DNA from 2 places in the Acidovorax sp. NCPPB 3576 genome. Region 1 is predicted to be linked to the other one. Evidence: riboswitches for the same ligand, from Rfam matches in the RefSeq annotation. Region 1 holds a riboswitch; the other holds the start of a gene.
What was found. A riboswitch is a leader RNA that binds a small molecule or an ion and turns the genes downstream of it on or off. The one in region 1 is predicted to bind glycine.
Positions count from the first base shown of each region.

Region 2: it holds a riboswitch for glycine, as region 1 does, so the genes downstream of both, M5C98_RS02100 (D-amino acid dehydrogenase) here and gcvT (glycine cleavage system aminomethyltransferase GcvT) in region 1, are expected to answer to the same signal.

Region 1 covers NZ_CP097267.1:2,107,005-2,118,441, forward strand. Annotated here, with positions in the region: gene M5C98_RS09695 (PAS domain-containing hybrid sensor histidine kinase/response regulator) at 1-110, opposite strand, end outside; gene M5C98_RS09700 (MFS transporter) at 299-1,630, opposite strand; gene M5C98_RS09705 (MerR family transcriptional regulator) at 1,712-2,734, opposite strand; gene M5C98_RS09710 (FKBP-type peptidyl-prolyl cis-trans isomerase) at 2,757-3,104, opposite strand; gene gcvP (aminomethyl-transferring glycine dehydrogenase) at 3,279-6,197, opposite strand; gene gcvH (glycine cleavage system protein GcvH) at 6,241-6,615, opposite strand; gene gcvT (glycine cleavage system aminomethyltransferase GcvT) at 6,696-7,826, opposite strand; glycine riboswitch at 7,874-7,987, opposite strand; glycine riboswitch at 8,011-8,098, opposite strand; gene M5C98_RS09730 (Lrp/AsnC family transcriptional regulator) at 8,361-8,819, shown strand; gene M5C98_RS09735 (lipocalin family protein) at 8,957-9,559, opposite strand; gene M5C98_RS09740 (electron transfer flavoprotein-ubiquinone oxidoreductase) at 9,853-11,437, opposite strand, start outside.
Region 2 covers NZ_CP097267.1:402,584-414,020, reverse strand. Annotated here, with positions in the region: gene M5C98_RS02115 (DUF2867 domain-containing protein) at 1-50, shown strand, start outside; gene M5C98_RS02110 (YXWGXW repeat-containing protein) at 99-521, shown strand; gene M5C98_RS02105 (Bug family tripartite tricarboxylate transporter substrate binding protein) at 671-1,690, shown strand; glycine riboswitch at 1,843-1,953, shown strand; gene M5C98_RS02100 (D-amino acid dehydrogenase) at 2,048-3,352, shown strand; gene M5C98_RS02095 (FIST signal transduction protein) at 3,497-4,819, opposite strand; gene M5C98_RS02090 (PhaM family polyhydroxyalkanoate granule multifunctional regulatory protein) at 4,881-5,765, opposite strand; gene M5C98_RS02085 (HU family DNA-binding protein) at 6,043-6,558, shown strand; gene M5C98_RS02080 (tyrosine-protein phosphatase) at 6,671-7,423, opposite strand; gene M5C98_RS02075 (diguanylate cyclase domain-containing protein) at 7,789-9,237, shown strand; gene M5C98_RS02070 (alpha/beta fold hydrolase) at 9,277-10,173, shown strand; gene M5C98_RS02065 (cryptochrome/photolyase family protein) at 10,426-11,437, shown strand, end outside.

The DNA of each region.
Region 1 (11,437 bases):
GCCACGGGGCCCTCGGCCCGGTGCGCCGGTGCGCGGCGCTCGGGCGGGGGGGGCTCGGGCGGGTTCTCCGAACCGGGGGGCAGAAGGAGCGAAAGATCAGGACGGCTCATGGGCGAGGCAGCGACGGCAGGCAGCGGCAGCGGCGCCAGCGCCGCAGGGAAGTGGGCCAGTGTACGCCCGGCCCCTGGCGCAGGCCAGCAGGCGGGTGATGCCCTGCTGCAACCCTCCGGTCTGCCGGGCGAGGGGCCGTCCCCGGCGGCTTTCTCCGTGTGCCTTGGCGTTTTTCCCGACTGGCGGCTCAGCGCGCCGCGCCTGGCGCGTCGTTCACCTGCCGCAGCGGCGTGAACGCGAAGGCGAGCGCGGCCAGCACCACCAGCGTGCCGCCGCTGCCCACGAACAGCTGGGCGAGCGAGACGCTTTTCATCAGCCAGCCCGTGATGGCCGCCGAGAGCGGGGCCAGGCCCATGAAGATGAACATGAAAAGCGCCATGGCCCGGCCGATCAGCGCGGGCGGCACGCGCTGCTGTATCCAGGTGAACACGCGCACCTGCATGAAGCCGCCCAGCAGTCCGATGGCCAGCATCAGTGCGGCCCCTTGCCAGATGGCGTCGATCCAGCCCATGGGTATGAACAGCAGGCCGATGGCGGCGTCGAACGCCAGCAGCGTCATGCCCAGGCTGCCCCAGCGCAGGCGGGGAAACAGGCCCGAGGCCACCATGCCTGCCAGCGTGCCCGCGCCATGGGCGCCCAGCAAGGTGCCGAAGGCGGCGGCGCCCAGCGTGGGCATGCTGCTGGCAAGCACCGGCATGGCGATGTGAAGCGGCCCCATGATGAGCACCGCCACGGCGCTCCAGTAGAGAAAGCAGGTGCGCAGTTCGCGGTCGCGCCAGAAATGCACCAGGCCCTGCGCCACCGAGGCCAGAACCGCTTGCGGGGCCGCGCGGCGCGCGCCGGTGGCATCCCGTACCTCATCAGGTGCTTCGGGTGTTCTCGAAAGCGGACGCACCTTGCCCAGCGTCCACGCCGAAATGCCGAAGCTCAGCGCATCGAGCCCGAAGGCGATGCCGATGCCGGTCGCGTCGGCGCTGTGGCCGGCCAGGCGGTTGCCGTCGCCGAGCAGTGCGATCAGCAGGCCGGCCAGCAGCGGCCCGAGGAACATCGTGAGCTGGCGTATGCCCAGGCTGATGCCGTTGGCGGCCTGCAGCTGCGCACGCGGCACCACGTGCGGCAGCATGGCCGTGCCCGCCGGAATGCTGAAGGCCGTCGCCAGGCCGATCGCCAACGAGAGCGCATACACCATCCACAGCGCGAGCGTGCCGCTCAGCACCAGGCCGCTGAGCAGGGCCAGCAACGCCAGGTTGGTGTATTTGGTGAGCATCAGCACCCGCTTGGGCGAGTGGCGGTCCACCAGGGCGCCGCCGATCAGGATGAACAGCGCGCGCGGCACGCTCATGAGGGCGAGCACGGTGCCCAGCACCAGGGTATCGCCCGTCATCTGCAGCACGAGCCAGGGCAGCGCGATCAGCGTGAACTGGTCGCCCAGCATGGTGAGGGCAGAGCCGCTGGCCATCCAGCGGAAATCGGTATTTCGGAAAAGCGCAGCGCGCGGGTCTTTTTGCGAGGGGGTCATGGTTCGGTCCGTTGGCTGCGCTTCGTGGCAGCGATCGGAGCCGACTGTGGTGCCTCACGTAGCGTGAGGGTCAAGCTTTTTTCAGGAGGGCGATGGCGCGGCGGCCGGCAGGCGCGGCACGGCGTGCAGGTAGTTGCGCACGGGCTCGCTCAAGGGAGAGCCGGCGCGCAGCAGGGGCTCGCTGGCTGATGCGCGCATCAGCTTGGCGCGCAGCCCGGCGTCGTTGCAGCAAAGGGTGCCGAACAGGGCGTCCCAATGCGTGGCGGCCGCACGCGCGCGCGGATGGGCCGGGGGAACGCGCTGGTCCACCAACTGCTGCACCTCTTGCTCCAGCTGCTGCCACTGCGTGTGGTGCACGTGGCCCAACTGGCGCAGGTCATCGCGGTCCATGTACTTGAGCAGCAGGTCCATGCGCAGCTGGATGGCCGATTCGATGTAGCGGATCATGTCGCCCGGCGGCGCGTGGTTGCGTCCCTGGGTGCTGGGCTCGGTGCGGAACATGTGGCCCCAGCGTTCCAGCAGGTCGATGTCGCCGCCCATCCAGTGCAGCATCAGCGCCATCCAGCGATACGCGAGCGACTGCACCTCGGGCGCATCGACCGGCTGTCCCTGGTCCATGGCGCGGCGCACTTGCTCCTTGACCACCAACAAGTCGGCTTCGATCCGGTTCCAGTTGGAGAAGATGTGCTTGAGCTCGGCCGCGCTGAAGTACTTTCCGTAGGTGGCCATGAGCGCCAGCGCCTGCAGCCAGTTGCCCATGTCGGGCTCGGCGCCGGCCACCAGGCCGTCCCGCAGCAGGGACAGGCGGCCGCGCAGCTCGGTGGCCTGCGCGATCTGCTGGTCCAGCGCGCGGATCTGCTGCCCGATGAGTTGCTCTGGCGCCATGCCGCCGCCCGCGAGCAGGCCCGCGATGTCGCTGAGCGGCAACCCCATCTGGCGCAGCGTCTGGATGCCGTGCAGCCGTTGCACGTCGGCCTGGCTGTACAGCCGATAGCCTGCGTCCGACCGGCCCGAGGGCTTCAGCAGCCCGATCTCGTCGTAGTGGTGCAAGGTGCGCACCGTGAGTGCGGTGCGCCGGGCCAGCTCGCCGACCTGGAGCAGCATTGGTGGCGGGCCCTCGGACGGGTCAGCGGACCGAGATCAGCTCGATTTCGAAGTTCAGCGTGGCATTGGGGGGAATGACGCCGCCCGCGCCGCGCTCGCCATAGGCGATGGCCGGCGGGCAGGTCAGCTTGGCCTTGCCGCCGGGCTTCATGCGCTGCACGCCTTCGGTCCAGCAGGGGATGACGCGGTTGAGCGGAAACTCGGTGGGTTCGCCGCGCTTGTAGGAGCTGTCGAACTCCTTGCCGTCCGGCAGCGTGCCCTTGTAGTGCACCTTGACGGTGTCCGTGGCCTTGGGCGAGGTGCCGGTGCCTTCTTTCAGCGACTCATACACCAGCCCGCTGGGCAGGGTGACGGGGGCGGTCTGCGCCATGGCGGTGGGAACGATCACAAGCCCGGCAAGCAGGGCGCACAAGGAATTTCGCACGGAAACATCTCCTGAAAAAAGGTAGCCCGCGATCTTAAAGAGTCTGCCCGAGGCCCTGTAACCCCATGTTGGAGGGCCAGGCCGGCCGGGCCCATGGCGCGGCCGGCGCACCCCTCGCCGTCACGCGTAGTCGCTCACCGGAATGCAGCTGCACGACAGGTTGCGGTCGCCCCAGACGTTGTCCACGCGGCCGACCGGCGACCAGTACTTGCTGCGGCGCAAGGCGTCCACCGGAAAGGCCGCGGTCTCGCGGGCGTAGGGCCGCGTCCACTGCTGCGTGAGCAGGCTCTCGGCCGTGTGCGGCGCGTGCTTGAGCGGGTTGTCGTCCTGCGGCCAGGCGCCGGATTCGATCTGCCGGATCTCCTCGCGGATGGCGATCATCGCGTCGATGAAGCGGTCCAGCTCGGACAGCGTTTCGCTCTCGGTGGGCTCCACCATCAGCGTGTTGGGCACCGGGAACGACAGCGTGGGCGCATGGAAACCGTAGTCGATCAGGCGCTTGGCCACGTCCTCGGCCATCACGCCGCTGGTTTCCTTCAGGCCCCGCAGGTCCAGGATGCACTCGTGTGCCACGTGGCCGTTGGCGCTCGCGTAAAGCGTGGGGTAGTGGTCCTTCAGGCGCGCGCTGATGTAGTTGGCCGACAGGATGGCCGTCTCGGTCGCGGCCTGCAGGCCCTCGGCGCCCATCATGCGGATGTACATCCAGCTGATCGGGAGCACGGCGGCATTGCCCAGCGGGGCGGAGCTGACTGCGCCCACGCCGTTGGCGGCGGTCGATTCGGCGCGCAGCGCGCCTTGCTCGGCCGCGGTGCGGTGGCCCGGCAGGTAGGGCACCAGGTCGGCCACCACGCACACGGGGCCGACGCCAGGGCCGCCGCCGCCGTGCGGGATGCAGAAGGTCTTGTGCAGGTTCAGGTGGCTCACGTCGCCGCCGAACTCGCCGGGGGCGGCCACGCCCACCAGGGCGTTCATGTTGGCGCCGTCCACGTACACGCGCCCGCCGTGCTGATGCACCAGCGCGCACAGCTCCTTCACCTGCGTCTCGAACACGCCGTGCGTGCTGGGGTAGGTGATCATCACGCAGGCCAGGTGGGCGCTGTGCCGCTCGCATTGGGCGCGCAGGTCGGCCAGGTCCACGTTGCCGTTGGCGTCGCAGGCCGTCACCACCACCTGCATGCCCACCATCTGCGCGCTGGCGGGGTTGGTGCCGTGCGCGCTGCTGGGGATCAGGCAGATGTTGCGGTGGCCCTCGCCCTGGGCCGCGTGGTAGGCCTTGATGGCCAGCAGGCCGGCGTATTCGCCCTGCGAGCCCGCGTTGGGCTGCAGGCTGATGCCGGCGTAGCCCGTGGCCTCGCACAGCCAGGCGCGCAACTGCTCGTCGAGCAGGCGGTAGCCCTGCTGCTGGTCGGCCGGGGCGAAGGGGTGCACGTTGGCGAACTCAGGCCAGGTGATGGGGATCATCTCGCTGGTCGCGTTCAGCTTCATGGTGCAGCTGCCCAGCGGGATCATGCTGCGGTCCAGCGCCAGGTCCTTGTCGGACAGCTGGCGGATGTAGCGCAGCATGCCGGTCTCGGAATGGTGGGTGTTGAACACCGGGTGCGTGAGGAAGGCGCTGGTGCGGCGCAGCGCGGTGGGAATCAGCGGCTCTACGCCCTTTTCGAACGCGGCGACCGTGGGCAGTGTCTGGCCGTCCTGGGCGAAGACCTTCCACAGCAGCTCGATGTCGGCGCGCGTGGTGGTTTCGTCGAGCGAGATGCACAGATACTCTTCAAAGTAGATTCGCAGGTTGGCGCCCATGGAGACTGCGCGGGCAGCTATTTTTTTTGTAGCGCCCTCAGTGTGCAGCGACAGCGTGTCGAAGCAGGCCTGCGGGCGCAGCGGCGCGCCCAGTTGCTCCAGTCCCTTGGCCAGGATGGCGGTGTAGGCGGCCACGCGCTGCGCAATGCGCGTGAGGCCCTGGGGGCCGTGGTACACGGCGTACATGCTGGCCACCACGGCGGGCAGCACCTGGGCCGTGCAGATGTTGGACGTGGCCTTTTCGCGGCGGATGTGCTGCTCGCGCGTCTGCAGCGCCAGGCGGTAGGCGGGCTTGCCGTGCACGTCCACGCTCACGCCGACCAGGCGGCCGGGCAGGGAGCGCTTGTATTCGTCGCGGCAGGCCATGAAGGCAGCGTGCGGGCCGCCCGCGCCCATGGGCATGCCCAAGCGCTGCGTGGTGCCCACCACGATGTCGGCGCCCCATTCGCCGGGCGGCGCGATGAGGGTGAGGGCCAGCAGGTCGGCCGCGGCGATGAAGGCCGCGCCCTTGGCATGGGCCTTGGCAGCATCGGCCGCCAGATCGTCGATGCGGCCGCTGGTGGCGGGGTACTGCGCCAGCACGGCGAAATAGTCGCCGTCCAGCGCGTCATTCCACTCGGCCAGCGAGTTGGCCAGCACCACCTCGATGCCCAGTGGCGCGGCGCGCGTCTGGATCACCTCGATGGTCTGCGGATGCGCATCGCCGGCCACGACGAAGCGCATGCTTTTCGATTTGACCGAGCGCTTGGCCAGCGTCATGGCCTCGGCGGCGGCCGTGGCCTCGTCCAGCATCGACGCATTGGCGATGGGCATGCCCGTGAGGTCGCACACCATGGTCTGGAAGTTGACCAGCGCCTCCATGCGGCCCTGCGAGATCTCGGCCTGGTAGGGCGTGTAGGCCGTGTACCAGGCGGGGTTCTCCAGGATGTTGCGCAGGATGACGCCCGGCGTGTGCGTGCCGTGGTAGCCCTGGCCGATGAAGCTGCGCAGCACCTGGTTCTGCGCGGCGATGGCCTTCAGCTCGGCCAGCGCCGCGGCTTCCGTGGTGGCGGGCGGCAGGTCCATCGCCCGGCTGCGCGCGATGGAGCGCGGCACGATGCTGTCCACCAGCGCGCGGCGCGAGGCCTCGCCGATGGTGGAGAGCATGTGCTGTTCGTCCGCCCCGTCGATGCCGATGTGGCGGGGCAGGAACTCGGTGGCGTTTTCAAGCGCGCCAAGCGGCAGGGCGGATTGCATCAGCATGGAAGAGGACCGTGGACGGAAAAAGGAAGGGAAGGAAGAAGGCTCAGGCGTTCTTGGCGAAATCGGTGTAGGCCGTTTCGTCCATCAGCCCGGACAGCTGGGCCGGCTCGGACAGCTTGACCTTGAAGAACCAGCCGGCGTTCAAGGGGTCGGAGTTGGCGAGCGACGGATCGGCGCGCAGCGCCTCGTTCACTTCCACCACCTCGCCGGAGACGGGCATGTACACATCGGCCGCTGCCTTGACGGACTCGACCACGCCGGCCACTTCGCCCTGCGCGAAGGTCTTGCCGACTTCGGGCAGATCGACGAACACCACGTCGCCCAGCGCATCCTGTGCATGGACGGTGATGCCGACCACGGCGGCGTTGGCGTCGGTGGCGTTGATCCACTCGTGATCGCGGGAATATTGAACGGTCATGGGGGCTCCTGAAAGATGAAGGAAAGGAATCTGGAATGTAGCGGTCGCCGCAGCCTTGGCGGTAGCCAAAGTGGCCCGGTTCAGCCGCGGTAGTAGCGCGGCGCCACGAACGGCATCGCGCACACCTGCATGGGCACCGGCTTGCCGCGCACGATGGCCTGCACGCGCGTGCCGATGGCGGCCAGGGCCGGGGGCACGTAGGCCATGGCGATGGGCTGGTTCACGCTCGGGCCGAGGAGGCCGCTGGTGACCTCGCCGAGGGCCTCGCCCTCCGTGCTTTGCAGCGGGGTGTGTTCCCGCACGGGCACGCGCTCCAGCGCCGTGAGGCCCACGCGCTTGCGCGCCAGGTTGGCCGGGTCGTCGATCTGGGCCAGCACCTTGGCCGCGCCGGGAAAGCCACCGGCCCGCGCGCCGCCCGTGCGGCGCACCTTCTGGATGGCCCAGTTCAGGCCGGCCTCGGGGGGCGTGGTGGTGGTGTCGATGTCGTTGCCGTACAGGCACAGGCCCGCTTCCAGGCGCAGCGAGTTGCGGGCACCCAGGCCGATCGGCTTCACCTCGGGCTGCGCGAGCAGGGCGCGGGCCAGCGTCTCGGCCTGCGATGCGGGCACCGAAATCTCGAACCCGTCCTCGCCCGTGTATCCGCTGCGGGTGACGAAGGCATTGCAGCCCGCGATGTCGTAGCGTCCGCCGGTCATGAAGACGAGCTGCTCGATGCCGGGCGCCAGCCGCGACAGCGCGGTGACGGCCTGCGGGCCCTGCAGCGCCAGCAGGGCGTGGTCGGGCATGGGAACGACCTCGCAGTGCTGGCCGATGCGGGCCTTTATGTGCGCGATGTCGCCGGCCTTGCATGCGCCGTTCACGATCACGAAGATGTCGCCCTCGCCCTGCTTGATGAACATCAGGTCGTCGATGATGCCGCCATCGTCGTTCAGCAGCAGGCCGTAGCGCTGCTTGCCCACGGGCAGGTCGATCACGTCCACCGGAATGAGGGATTCGAAGGTGGCCGCAGCCTCGCTGCCCACCAGTCGCAACTGGCCCATGTGCGACACGTCGAACAGGCCGGCGGCCTGGCGCGTATGCAGGTGTTCCGCCATCAGGCCGGCGGGGTATTGCACGGGCATGGAATACCCGGCGAACGGCACCATGCGGGCCCCGAGTTCGAGGTGCAGGGCGTTGAGCGGGGTGGCGAGCAGGGGGGCGTCGGCGGACATGGCAATCTCCAGCAAGGGCAAATGGGAACGCGGCCCCATGGCCACGCCTTTGCCCCGCTGTCCGCTTTACCTGAGAGATTCACCCGCACGCCAAAGCGGCGCGGGGCTTGCTCCTTCGGTGGGCCCGCGCATGCGGCGGACCTCTCTCCAGCAAGGGGAACGCACACATCCCTGCGGGCGTTTTGCCAGTCCTTTTGCCTGAGCGTTCGGGGTCACCCTGCGCCTTCGGCGGCGCCGGCAATCCCGGTAACGGGGCGGCGCTCTCTCCTGACCGGGCGGATTCTAACTGCAGCGCCCGGACGCAACCGGCAACCCGACCGCTGGGTGCGCGGGGACTTGTCCGTGTCTTGAGCCAAGCGCCCTGGCGAACGGTAATCCGCCAGGGCCTTGCCAGTTTCGTGCGCCCCGGTAAGGGTGCCTTGATGGATCCAGTGTGCATCGCGGGCCTTGGATGGATTTTCTGAATTTCTTCTTTAAATGCTGATTTGCAGAAAAATCTTCTGAAATATGGCAATTTCAAGAACAATGCGATGCATGGACCGCCTTGACAGAAAAATTCTCTCCGTCCTGCAATCGGACGCCCGCGCCAGCCTGCAGGAGATCGGCAACGCCGTGGGCTTGAGCCCTTCGCCCTGCTGGGGCCGCATCAAGAAGATGGAGGAGGCGGGCGTGATCGAGGGCTACACCGTGCGCATCAATCCCAAGGCGCTCGATCTGAACGACACGGTCCTGGTCCAGGTCACGCTCGACAGCCATTCGGACAACACGCTGGAGAAGTTCGGCGAAACGCTGGCCAGCATCCCCGAGGTCATCGAGGCGCACCTGGTGTCGGGCGACTACGACTACCTGCTGCGCGTGGTGGTCAAGGACACGCGCGATTACGAGCGGCTGCTGCGCGAGAAGCTCTACAAGATCAAGGGCATTCGCCACAGCCGGTCGAGCTTCGTGCTGCGCACGCTCAAGCGGGCCGATCTGCCATTGTTCGCGCAGTGAAGGTGAAGGGGCCGCGAGGGCCTGCAGCGCCCCTTGGCAAGTGGATCGGGCTGAAAAGTGCAGATCGCCCTAGTGTTTATTGCCTTTATTGCTATTAATTAAGGAGCAATCGGGTGCGGCGCTGGCGCCGTGCCGCGTCAGGCCGCGATGCGCACGGCACCGTCCTCGTCCTGCGGCACCCAGACGATGCGGTCCATGTCCACGCCCATGGCGCGTGCCTGGGCCAGCAGGCGGGGCCGCACGCCGCGGGGCAGGGTGGGGGTGCGCGACAGGATCCACAGGTAGTCGAGGCTGGCGCCAACGACCATGGCCCAGCGGTAATCCTCGTCCAGCGCCACCACGTGGTAGCCACCGTAGAACGGGCCGAAGAACGACACCTTGAGCGATGCCTTGTCGGGCCGGCCGATGAACACCGCGCGGCCCCGGGCTTCGCGCCAGCGCTTGCGGGCGGCGTCGAAGCCACGGTTGACCACCTGAACCGAGCCGTCGGGGCCACGGCTGTAATGGGCGCTGGTCTGGACGAGGCCTTTTTCGAAACGGTGGTCGATTCGGGCCAGTTCGTACCAGTGGCCGGCATAGCGGTCCACGTTGAAATCCTCCACCACTACCACGCCTCGCGGAGCCCGCACGGATGCGCTGGCCGAGAAGGCCAGCGCTGCTCCCACGGCGGCCACGCCCACGGCCAGGGGCCAGAGCGGACGACGGTGGGTGCGATGGCGTGGGGCGGGGGAACGGGCCATGGGGTCTCCTGCTTCGATGGCGTTGGGGTTGTCAGGCGCCGCGCTGCGTTGCGCGGCAAGGCGTAATAGTCTCCCTTGCCACGGTGGAGGGGCCCTGTAGGCGCGTTCCTGCAATAGCCGTCGGAATGGTCACGAAATGCGCCTTGACCTTCCCGGCCCATGCCGTCTCGGCGGCCCATTCAGCGGCTTGATTTATTGCCCGGCGCCCCTCCACATCCCGATGGCCTTCCCATGCAAAAGGGCCTGCGTCGCAGGCCCTTGGCTTCGCCCCCGCACGAGGGACGAGGAAAGCATCACATGCCCGAGTAGTTCGGGCCGCCGCCCCCTTCGGGCGTCACCCACACGATGTTCTGCGTCGGGTCCTTGATGTCACAGGTCTTGCAGTGCACGCAGTTCTGCGCGTTGATCTGCAGCCGCTGGGCATCGCCCCCCTTGGCCTCGTCGGGCACGAACTCGTACACGGCGGCCGGGCAGTAGCGCGCCTCGGGGCCGGCGTACTTGGCGAGGTTGATGTTGACCGGCACGCTCGGGTCCTTGAGCGTCAGGTGCGCCGGCTGGTTCTCGGCATGGTTGGTGTTGCTGATGAACACGCTGGACAGCCGGTCGAAGGTGAGCTTGCCGTCGGGCTTGGGGTACACGATGGGCTTGCACTCGGCCGCGGGCTTCAGGTAGGCGTGGTCGGGCTTGTCGCGGTGCAGCGTCCAGGGAATGTTGCCCTTGAGCACGAACTGCTCGATGCCGTTCATCAGCGTGGCGGTGGCCAGGCCCTTCTTGAACCAGGTCTTGAAGTTGCGCGCCTTGTTCAGCTCGGTGTAGAGCCAGCTCTTTTCGAACGCCTCGGGGTAGGCCGTGAGTTCGTCGTGCTGGCGCCCTGCGTGCACCGCGTCGTAGGCGGCCTCGGCGGCCAGCATGCCGGTCTTGATGGCGGCGTGGCTGCCCTTGATGCGGCTCACGTTGAGGTAGCCCGCCTCGCAGCCCACCAGCGCGCCGCCGGGGAACACCGTCTTGGGCAGCGACAGCAGGCCGCCGGCCGTGATGGCGCGTGCGCCGTAGCCGATGCGCTTGGCCGGCTTGATGCCCTTGGCCTCGTCGCCTTCGAGGTAGTAGCGGATGTTGGGGTGGGTCTTCCAGCGCTGGAATTCCTCGAACGGGCTGAGGTAGGGGTTGGAGTAGTCCAGCCCGGTGATGAAGCCCAGGGTGACCTTGTTGTCCTCGGCGTGGTACAGGAACGCGCCGCCGTAGGTGTCGCTGTCCATGGGCCAGCCGGCCGTGTGCATGACGAAGCCGGGCTGGTGGCGCTGGGGGTCGATTTCCCAGAGTTCCTTCACGCCGATGCCGTAGGTTTGCGGATCGCGTCCCTGGTCCAGCTTGAAGCGGCTGATGAGCTGGCGGCCCAGGTGGCCGCGCGCGCCTTCGGCAAAGATCGTGTACTTGGCGTGCAGCTCCATGCCCAGCTGGAAGTCGGCCGTGGGCTCGCCTTCCTTGCTCACGCCCAGGTTGCCGGTCGCCACGCCCTTGACCGAGCCGTCTTCGTTGTAGAGCACCTCGGCGGCGGGAAAGCCGGGGAAGATCTCCACGCCCAGGTTTTCGGCCTGGGTGCTGAGCCAGCGCACCACGTTGCCCAGGCTCACGATGTAGTTGCCGTGGTTTTGAAAGCACTGCGGCAGCAGGAAGTTGGGGGTGCGCCAGGACGACTTCTCGCCCAGGAAGATCATGGCGTCGTCGGTGACCGGCTGGTTGAGCGGCGCGCCCAGTTCCTTCCAGTTGGGGATCAGCTCGGTCAGGGCCTTGGGGTCCATGATGGCGCCCGACAGGATGTGCGCGCCGGTTTCCGAGCCCTTTTCCAGCACCACCACCGAAATGTCCTGGCCTTTTTCG
Region 2 (11,437 bases), 1.7 Mb from region 1:
TCCACCGGCGCATCGTGCGCACCCTGCTGGCGCGCTACGCCGCCCGGTGAGGCGCAGGCCCTGGCCCCCGCCCGGCCGGAAACACCCGGTCACAACTCATGACCCGCAAGACCATTGCCCTCACCGCCGCCACGCTGGCCCTCGCATCGCTGGGCTCCGTCACCACCGTGGCGCGCGCGGCCACCAGTGCCACCGTGATCGTGCAGGCCGGCGGACCGGTGTACCAGCAGCCCGGGCCCGTGATGGTGCAGTACCAGGCACCACCCCCACCCCGCCGTGAAGCCGTGCCGCCCCCGCGCCGCGGCATGGTGTGGGAGACGGGCCATTGGGAATGGCGTGGCCACCGCCATGTCTGGGTGGCCGGCCACTGGGTCCGTGCCCGCCCCGGCTATGTCTATCGCCAGCCGGCCTGGGTGCAACACGACGGCCGCTGGGAAATGCGCCGCGGCGGCTGGGACCGCGACGGCGACGGCGTGCCCAACCGCCAGGACCGCCGCCCGGACAACCCGAACCGGTACTGAGCCACGCGGGGCCCGCGCGGCCCCGCGCCCACCGCGTTCACCCTATGGCGGCGGCGCGCCCCCGGCCCATATGCATATGGCGTGCGGCGCATGAACGCCTGCCCACAATGGCGCATCGGTTCCCACCCCGCGTTCAGCGCCCCTCTGCCATGCCGCCCCTCTTTTCCATCACTCACCGAGCCATCCACCGCATCGCCGCCGCCCTGGCCTGCGCCGCGGCCGCCACCTTCAGCTTCGGCGCCCACGCCGAAGCGGCCGGCTGGCCCCGGCAACCGATCACCCTGATCCTGGGCTTTCCGGCGGGCTCGGGCATCGACGTCGTGGCCCGCGCGGTGCAGGAGCCCCTGAGCCAGAAGCTCGGGCAGCCCATCGTCATCGACTACAAATCGGGCGCCGCCGGCAACATCGCCAGCGAGTTCGTGGCCCGCGCCAGGCCCGACGGCTACACGCTGGCCTTCGGCACCGCCGCCACGCACGGCAGCAACGCCGCGCTCTACCCCAAGCTGCCCTTCGACGTGGAGGACGACTTCGTGCCCGTGGGCCCGCTGATCGACGTGTCGAACGTGCTCACCATCAACCCGAACGTCATCGACGTGAAGACGCTCCAGGAGTTCGTCGCGGCGGTGAAGGCCCACCCGGGCCGATACAACTACGCCTCCACCGGCAACGGCGCCGGCACGCACATGGCGTTCGCCGAATTCAATGCGCGCCTGGGCCTGGACATGGTCCACGTGCCCTACAAGGGCGGCCCCGAAGCCATCACGTCGGTGGTGCGCGGCGAGACCTGCTGCATCATGAACCAGGTGCAGACCGTGCTGCCGCACTACAAGGCCGGCAAGGTGCGCCTGCTGGGCGTGACCACTGCCAAGCCCGTGGCCGCCGTCAAGGAGGTGCCCACCATTGCCTCCAGCGGCCTGCCGGGCACGCAGGGCTTCGACAGCTCGATCTGGTTCGGCCTCTTCGCGCCCAAGGGAACGGACGCCGCCGTGGTGCAACAACTCAACACCGCCCTGCGCCAGGTGCTGGAGCAGCCCGACGTGCGCGAGCGCTTCGAATCGCAGGGCAACGCCGTGCGCATCGAGACGCCCGCGCAGTTCCGCCAGACCGTCCACGCCGACCGCGCCAAGTGGGCCCAGGTGGTGAAGGACGCCCGGATCCGCATCGACTGACCGCTGCGGCACGGCCCCCTTCACCGCGCACCGGGTTTGCGCGGCGCGGCTTCGCTGCTACGATGCACCCCGCAGGAGAGCGAACGGCCCCCGGGCCGCTCCACCGAAGGCGCAAACTCCCATACACGCTCAGGTCCCGTACTGCACCACCATCAAAGCCGTCTGGAGAGCCGCCATGCATGCCATGGCGCACCGAAGGAGCAAGCCCCTCGCCGTGTTGGCGCAGGGTGAATCTCTCAGGTACCAAGGACAGGGGGAGCGGCAGCACGGCAGATCGCCGTCGGCTGCATGCTATCGATTCAATAGCGCCACGCCGGCGATTTGCTTGGTGCAAACCTTCCAAAAGGCTTGTGAATCATGCGCGTGATCGTTCTCGGTGCCGGCCTGCTCGGCACCACCTCCGCCTACTTCCTGCAGCAGCTCGGCCACGAAGTGACCGTCACCGACCGCCAGGGCGTTCCCGGCGCGGAAACCAGCTTCGCCAACGGCGGGCAGATCTCGGTGAGCCATGCCGAGCCCTGGGCCAATCCCGGCGCGCCGTTCAAGGTGCTGAAATGGCTGGGCCGCGAAGACGCCCCCCTGCTCTTTCGCCTGCGCGCCGACATGCGCCAGTGGCTGTGGGGCCTGCAGTTCCTGCGCGAATGCACGCCGGCGCGCACGCGGCACAACATCGAGCAGATCGTGCGCCTGGGCACCTACAGCCGCGACACGCTGCAGCAATTGCGCCGCGATACGGGCATCCAGTACGACCAGCGCACGCAGGGCATCCTGCATTTCTACACGAGCGCCCGGGAGTTCGATGCCGCGCTCGCCCCCGCCGAGCAGATGCGCGCCCTGGGCTGCGAGCGCCGCGTGGTCAGCGCCGACGAGGCCGTGCGGCTGGAGCCCGCACTCGCCCACATCCGCCCGCAACTGGCCGGCGCCACCTACACGGCCGAGGACGAATCGGGCGACGCCAACACCTTCACGCGCGAGCTGGCCCGGCTGGCGCAGGCGGCGGGCGTGCAGTTCCGTACCGGCTGCCACATCACGGCGCTGCGCACGGCAGGCGGCGCCATCGACCATGCCGAGATCACCAACGCGGAAGGCCGCTTCGAACGCGTGCGGGGCGATGCCTACGTGCTGGCCATGGGCTCGTTCAGCCCGCTGCTGGCCGAGCCACTGGGCCTGCGCCTGCCCATCTACCCGGCCAAGGGCTATTCGGTCACCCTGCCGGTGCGCGATGCCTCGGCGGCCTACGAGGTGAGCCTGACGGACGATGAATACAAGCTCGTCTTCTCGCGCTACACCAGCGAGCGCGGCGACCGCCTGCGAATCGCCGGCACGGCAGAACTCAACGGCTACCAGCGCGACTTGAACCCCGTGCGCTGCGAGGCCATCGTGCGCCGCGTGGAAGAACTCTTTCCCGGCGCGGGCGACACGCGCCAGGCCCAGTTCTGGACCGGGCTGCGCCCCGCCACGCCCAGCAACGTGCCGCTGATCGGCAAGACGAAGATCGGCAACCTGTTCCTCAACACGGGCCACGGCACGCTGGGCTGGACGCACGCCTGCGGCTCGGGCCGCTCCATCGCCCGCATCGTGAGCGGGCTGGCGCCGGAAGTGGACTTCGCCTTCACCGGCATGCCGCGCACGGCCGCGCCCGCGCTCATGCCGGCAATTTGACGGCTTTTGCTATTATTTTTATAGCTGCCACCGCATGATTTTCTAGGGCGTGAGGCCGAAAAGGCTCAAAACCCCGTTGGACCGGCCGGGAAGGGGGCGCACGGCCTGCGAGCACGCCGCGCGGCGCCTTTCGCTGCCCCGGGCTCAGGCCGGCGCGTGCTCGCTGGTGAAGACCGTCAGCACGCCGGTGTAGCCATACAGCCGGTGATGGGCGATCTCGCCGCCGGCGAAGAACCCCACCAGCGGCACGTCGCCCAACGCATGGCGCACGATCTGCAGCTCCGCGCTCGGCCCGCCGAAATGCGGGCCGCCGCGGCCGGAGCAGCTCACGTAGATCGCCCCCACCATGTGCCGCTGCACCGGCGCGCGCGCCGGCCGGTCGGCGCTGCCGCCCAGGGCCTGCGCGAGCGCGCGGCGCTCGCTGTCGGCCGAAGGTGCCGGCGCGGGCAGGGTTTCGGTTTCCTCGGGCGTGAGTTCCTCGCGGATCTCGGCGCAGATGCGCATCAGGTCGGCGCGTGCCGCCGCCACGTTGCGCTGGCAGAACGCCAGGCGCATGCCCTCTTCCACCTGGTCGGCCAGGGCCACGCCGCGGCGCGTGGCATCGAGCCCCACGATGTGGCGCACCCGGGTGTCCGTGCCGAAATGCCCGGCCCGGCCGAGCGGCTGCACGCCGGCATCCACCAGGCCCGCGAGCGTGGCCCGCACCTCGCGCAGCGCGGGCTGCGGGTCGCCGTCGAGCGAAATGTGCAGCGTGTCCAGCAGCGCATCCAGCGCCGGCTGGCCATCGAGCGCCAGCACCACGTTGTCCTGCGCCTCGGTGATGGTGCAAAGCGGCCCCACCGGCTGGCAGCCCTGCGTGACGCGCGACAGCAGGCTCACGCCCTCGCCGAAGGCCACGCCCGACAGCCCGCCATCGAACACGCCCCGCGCGCCGCCCTGCCCCGCGATGTTGCCGTTGCCGCCCACGGCGAACTGCACGCTCGCGCTGCGGCTGGCCGACAGGCCGCCGAACAGGTAGCCGGTGGCCGTGCGGTCGGCCATTTCATCGATCAGCTCGGCCAGGTCGGGCGTGCGTCCGTCCATGTGCACGAGCGCCGTGTGCGCGACGAACCCGCTGGCCGCATTGCGCGCCAGCGGCGCCACGCCGGAGAACACGCGGTACTGGTCGGGTGGCAGGTCCAGCAGCATGACGGACAGCGCCGGTTCATCGAAGTACTCGGCATTGTTGGCGGCCACGCCCACGCCCACGGTGCCGCTCCAGTCGGTCACCTCGGGCAGCTCGGCCGACACGAAGTCCAGCAGGGCCTGCGCCTCGTTGGCGTAGTGGTCGGTGATGTAGAGCACCCCCAGGGTGGGCGCGCTGGCGTACTGCGGCAGCGCCATCTGCGCGCGCAGTTGCGCCAGCACCAGCGCGGCTGCCATGCGCCACTGGGGATGGGTGGCGTGGCCGTTGGGAAAGAGTTTCATGGTCGATGGCAAAGGTCGCGGCGGCCCGCTGCGCGGGCGGCCATGTCAGAAAAAAAGGCGGTCACTTCCCTGTGCGCTTTCGGGGCGCGGCGGTCTTGGCTGCCGCAGGGGCGGCTGCGCGCCGGGGCGCCGGTTTTTTGGTGGGTGCCTCTTGCGGCGCAGCGGCGGCACGGGTGCGTTTGGGCTTCGAAGCGGCAGGGGCTGCGGCGGACTTGCGGCCGCGGGCAGGCGGCGCATCCGCGCCTTGCGATGCCGCGGCCATGCGCGTGGCCTCCTGCACGCCCTGCAAACCCTGCGCCGCCAACTGCGTGGCCATGTCGGTAGCCGTCTTGAAGGCTTCGGTCGCCGCGCCGCGCGTGGCCTCCACCGCAGCTTGGTGGGACGCATCGCCCAACGCATTGGCCGCGATCTGCTGGAACTGGCTGGTCAGGGCGCCCCACCATTGCATCGGGTCCACTACGCCGGGAATGGCGGTGGATGTGGCCGCGTTGTCGCTGGTCACGTCGTCTTCGGCCGCGGCCTCGGGAGCGGGTGGCTCGGCCGGTGGTGCCTCGCGACGGGCCTCGCGATAGGACTCACGATGTGGCGCGGGAGCGGCACGGGCCGGCTCGGGGGCGGGCGCCGCGGGCGATGGCTTGGGCGCGAAGGCCCCGGCCAGATCGCCCATCGCCACGTTCATGCCTTTCAGCGTGGCAAGGGTCATCTTCTGCACCTCCAGCGCCTGCACCGTGGCGCTTAAAGCGCGCGAGTTCTGCTCCAGCCAGAACTGCACGGCCTTCAACTCGTCGATGCGTTTTTCCAGCTCTTCCACGCTGATCGTGGGCGCCACCCAACTGGAGAGGCTGGGCATCTGCGGCACGCCGCCCGATGCGCCTTTGGCGAGGTTCTGGAGGAAATCGAAGCCCGGCACGAACTTGCCGAAGCCGAAGGGAGATGTGTCGCTCATGGCCATTCCTTTGCGATGCGCTGCATGGCGCCGGTGGGGGATGGGACAGCTTAACGCGATTGCTCCGCGGGGCCAACGCCGCGGGCATGGCCACGCGCGGCAAAGCGACCTGGCCGGCGCCGCTTTCTGCGCGCGCCTTGGGGCATGAAAACCCAGCATCCATGCCGCTTGCAGCGCGCAATCCGCGTGCGGCCCGCGCCCGTGGATGCAAACCCCCTAGAATCCGGCGACCAGCATGCTGGAATGTTCACCACTTTTTCCGAGAAATACCAACACCATGGCAACTGCAAAGAAAACCACCGCTCCTGCAAAGAAGGCGGCCCCCGCAGCCAAGAAGGCTGCAGCCCCCGTGGCCAAGAAGGTCGCAGCACCGGCCAAGAAAGCCGCTCCCGTGAAGAAGGCCGCAGCTCCCGCCAAGAAAGCCGCCGCCCCCAAGGCCAAGGCCCCGGTCGCCGCCAAGGCAGCCCCCGCAGCGCTCAAGCCGCTGAAGGAAGTGTTCACGAAGACCTCGCTGATCGCCCACCTGGCGCAGCAGGCCGGCGTCGAGCCCAAGGCCGCCAAGGCCGTGCTCGCAGCGCTGGAATCGGCCATCCTGGCTTCGGTGCACAAGAAGGGCTCCGGCGAATTCACGCTGCCCGGCCTGATGAAGATCGGCCTGCAGCAAGTGGCCGCCAAGAAAAAGCGCTTCGGCAAGGACCCGTTCACGGGTGCCGAGCGCTGGTTCCCCGCCAAGCCCGCATCGGTCAAGATCAAGACCCGCGCGCTGAAGAAGCTCAAGGACGCAACGGCCTAAACCGCCGATGGGCCGCAGTGCCTGGCACTGCGGCATCGAAAAAGCCGGCACCCGTTGCCGGCTTTTTCATGCCTGGGCCCCTTGGGACCTGCGGTTGCCGGCGACGCGCCGATCAGGGCTCCAGATACCACTGCGCCAGACGCTTGCGTTCGCTGGGACCCACCCCCAGCCGCTGCTCCAGGTACTGCAGCACGCCGCCATGGTCCGCATCCACGGCCTGCAGGGCCGCTTCGAGAAAATCCTGCTGCACGCGCCACAGCACGTTCAGCACCGCTTCGGGCGCAGCCCCGTTCACCTGCGCGGGCCGGCGGTACAGCCCGTTGGTGAGCAGGTAGTCCTGCATGACCACCTCGCGCGGCACGCCAAGCGCCAGCAGGATGAGCGCCGCCGCAAAGCCCGTGCGGTCCTTGCCGGCGGTGCAATGGAAGACCAGCGGCGTGTGGTCTTCCAGCAGGTGTTCGAACAGCGTGGCGAATTCGCGGGTGTTGTGCGCGACGAAAGCGCGATAGGTGTCGCGCATCAACTCCATCGCGATCTCTGGCGTGAGCGTGTGGCCCGACAGCGCCATTTCCTTGGCACGCTGCACCACCGTGGGCTCGATGGACAGCGGGTAGTAAGCCACGTCGGGCAGCACATAGGCCAGCGTGGCGCGCTCGTGTTCGCCACGGAAGTCCACGGCCCGCGCCAGGCCCAGCGCCGCCAGCGTCTGCGCATCTTCCGGGGTCAGCGCAGCCAGGTGGTCGGAGCGAAACAAACGGCGCCAGCGCACGGGCCGGCCCTGCTCGCCCGGGTAGCCCCCCAGGTCGCGGAAATTGGTGGCGCCCAACAGATTCAGCGAACGGGTGTAAGGGTGGGAGTCGCTCATGCAGCCACTTTATGCGAAAGGCGCGCGGCTCGGATCGCCGGGAAAGGGGAGTGGCCCATCGCGTTGATCGCGCTGCACCGATGCGCCAGCCGGGAAGCGCCACCCTATACTGGCTACGCACAAGCCAAACCCGCTTGCTGGGAGCGATTGCGGGGATGTTGCCCGAGCAAGCGGGCGGCGGGGCCGAAGCGCTTTGCTGGGCACACGCGCGCAACGGCATGAGTTGAAGTGTCCTGAAGAGGCACCGCGAAGAACAAGGCGCATGCCTGACTCTGCAGAGCAGGCGCATGACAAGAATCCAAGGTCAGTGACCGCAACGACGGCCGGCCTTCCATTCCATCATTTTCAGGAGGGGGCTTTCATCCATGAAGAAGACGCTGGCGAACGCTTCCACCAGAAAGCTCTTGATGCTGCTGGTCCCGGCGCTGATCATCGTCCAGGTGGTGGCGTTCGTCTTCCTGCACTTCGCCAACCGCAACATCGCGCTGGAAAGCGTGGACTCCGCGCTGGAAGGCGGCGCTCAGACCTTCCTGTACACGGCCGCCACCCGCAAAGACAACCGGCAGCAGACCTCGCTGCTGGTCACCAAAGACTACGGGCTGCAGCACACGATCGCCAACGGCAACCGCGCCACCATCGAGTCGGCGCTGGCCAGCCAGCTGGCACGCACGGGGGCCGAACTGATCGTGCTCACCGACCTCAATCACAAGATCGTGGCGCGGGCCTCGGCAACCCAGCTGTTGAACGAGCGCGACATGGACCTGGACGCGACGCTGGAAGCATTGGCGACCGAGATCAGTGAAACCGGCCGCAGCATCGGCCCGCTGGCTGCGGGGGAGCACACCCCGGTGCTCTATAACTGGGTCAAGGCCACGATCAGTGCGCCCATGCCCATCATGAACATCTTCCTGGGCTATCGCGTCAACACCATGGCGGTGGAGCAGTTCACCAAAATGACCCAGTTGAAGATGGCGTTTTTGTCGCAGGAGAGCGAGGGCGACTTCGTCATCCACACCTCGACCCTGCCTGGCATCGTGCTGAACAAGAGCATTCACCAACATGCGCAGTCTTCCGATAACTTTTCGGCGGAAGGCACGGATGGCGCGCAGTACCGGGCCAAGGTCATCAACCTGGGCGGGCTCCAGGGCTCCAATGTCCTCGCGGTGGTGGCCAAGCCTTTCGCGCCGGTCTTCTCGCCCTTCCTGCGGCTGGAGGGCCTGTTCGCGGCGAGCATCCTGTTCAGCTCCTTCATCTCCATCCTGGCCACCAACCTCATCACCAACCGCGTGGTCGTTCCGCTCGAGAACGTGGCGCACCGCGATGCGCTGACCCACCTGGCCAACCGCCGGTTGTTCGAGATCAACCTGCAGAACGCCGAGCAGAACCAGCAGGCGCTGAACACCGGGTACGCCATCCTGCTGATGGATCTCGACAAGTTCAAGGCCATCAACGACAACTACGGCCACGAGGCGGGGGACGCCGTTCTGAAAGAGGTGGCGCTTCGCACCAAGAAACACGTGCGATCGTCGGACACGCTGGCACGCCTGGGAGGCGATGAATTCGCCATCCTGATGCGCACCCAGGACCTGCAGCGCGTGCAGGAGGCCGCGGCGGCCATCGTCAACGCCATCCGGCAACCGATTCAGGTGCGCCCGGACCAGTGGGTGAACGTCGGGGCCAGCATCGGCATCGCCCGCTCGCCCGAGAACTCGACCGTGGCCGCGCAGGTACTGCACTGCGCAGACCTGGCCATGTACGCGGCCAAACAGCAGGCCACGGGATTCAAGGTTTACGAGGATACGTCGCCAACGTGATGTCGCAGCCAAGCCGCGGATGAGGTAGGACGGGTCCGATTGACTTGGTTTGAAATTCTGGACCCAATGGGTGTCTGTCTTTCACTGCAAAGGTTGTGCCGAATGCCCAAGCTCCAAACCGAATCCAGCGCCCGCCATCCTGTCGAGATCCACTATGAAGATTATGGTCAGGGCGCCCCCGTCGTTCTCATCCATGGCTGGCCCCTGAGCGGACGCTCATGGGAGGCCCAGATCCCCGCCCTGGTCGAAGCAGGCTACCGCGTGATTGCCTATGACCGCCGCGGCTTCGGCGCATCGTCGCAACCCTGGAATGGCTATGACTACGACACCTTCGCGAAGGACCTGGATGCGCTGATGACGGGCCTTGATTTGACGGATGCCACCCTGGTCGGCTTCTCGATGGGCGGCGGTGAACTGGCGCGGTACATCGCCCAATACGGCAGCCAGCGCGTGGCCAAGCTGGTCTTCGCCGGCGCCGTTCCGCCCTACCTCTACCAAAGCGCCGACAACCCGGAGGGTGGGCTCGACGACGCGACGATTGCGCGATTCCAGGAAGGCGTCAAAAAAGACCGGATGGCATTCCTGGAGAACTTCACGCACAACTTCTTCAGCGTGGACGGCGAGTTGAAAGTCAGCGAGGAACAGCGCCAATACGCACGCGACATCGCCGCGATGGCATCGCCCAAAGGCACCCTCGACTGCATCGAGGCGTTTGGCAAAACCGACTTCCGCGAAGACCTGAAAAGCGTGAAGGTGCCGACGCTCGTCCTGCACGGCGATGCAGACTCCATCGTGCCACTGGAAGTCAGTGGTGCGCGCACGCACAAGGCGATCCCCGGGAGCGTGCTCAAGGTCATCGCGGGCGCTCCCCATGGCTTCAATCTGTCGCATGCGAAGGAGTTCAATGCCGCGCTGATCGGCTTTTTGAAGAGCTGACGCCACAGCCGAACCGCACGCCCCCACTCGGTCGACCTTCGAAGAGTTCGAGCGGCAAGCGCTTGCGCCAAGGGTACGAGCTGGCGCTGGCTCGCAATTGGACGCCGAAAGAAATCGTGGACGCCTTTTAAAGCGTCCGAATCATCGTCAATGCCACGGCGATCCTGCATGAATGCGCCTTGGCTTTGGCGCGACTGGCGAAGGCCCGGATACGGCCCGTCCACCCATTGATCCGCGTTGGATATGCCGCGCATGACGCTCTCCGACTTCAGCGAAGAAGACCCGATCCAAAGGCCCGTTCGCACCCTCGTCATCGTGCTGGGCGATCAGCTCGATCTGGAGGCTTCGGCATTCGATGGTTTCGATCCCGACCAGGACTGCGTGTGGATGGCCGAGGTGAAGGAAGAGTCCACGCACGTCTGGTCCTCCAAGCCGCGCATCGCGATGTTCATTGCGGCCATGCGGCACTTCGCGCAGGCAGTCCGCGGCAAAGGCTGGAGGCTGCGCTACACGCGCCTGTATGGCCCGGGCCGCAGCGACACGCTGGCGGGCGAACTCCAATCCACGCTTCGTACGCTGCGACCCGACCAGCTCGTCATGACGGCGCCCGGGGACTGGCGGGTATGGACGGCGCTGTCCTGCGCCGCAGCCGAGGCTGGGCTGGGGTTGGAAGTCCGGCCCGACCGCCACTTCTACACGACCGTCAAAGAATTCGCAGCCTATGCACGGCATCTGCAAGGCAAGCCTTTGCGGCTCGAATATTTCTACCGGACACTTCGGCAACGCCACAACGTGCTCATGGCCGACGGCGAGCCCGAAGGCGGCCAATGGAATTACGACAAAGCCAATCGCCAAACCTTCGGCCGCAATGGCCCGGGCATGGTCCCGGAACGAAGCCGCTTCGAACCGGACGAAACGACGCGCCATGCGCTGCGATGGGTCCAGGAGCAGTTTGCGGACCACCCCGGCGATCTGGAGAGCTTCGCGTGGCCCGTCACCCGGCAGGACGCATTGCAGGCGCTGGCAGATTTCATCGACCACCGGCTGCCCGTGTTCGGCCCTTACCAGGATGCGATGTGGCCGGGCGAGCCCTGGCTGTACCACTCGCACCTGTCCGCTGCGCTCAACCTCAAACTGCTGAACCCGCGCGAGGTCGTCGCCGCAGCCGAGGCGGCCTATCGGGCCGGCAGGGCACCGCTGGCGAGCGTGGAAGGTTTTATCCGGCAGATCCTCGGCTGGCGCGAATATGTTCGCGGCATCTACT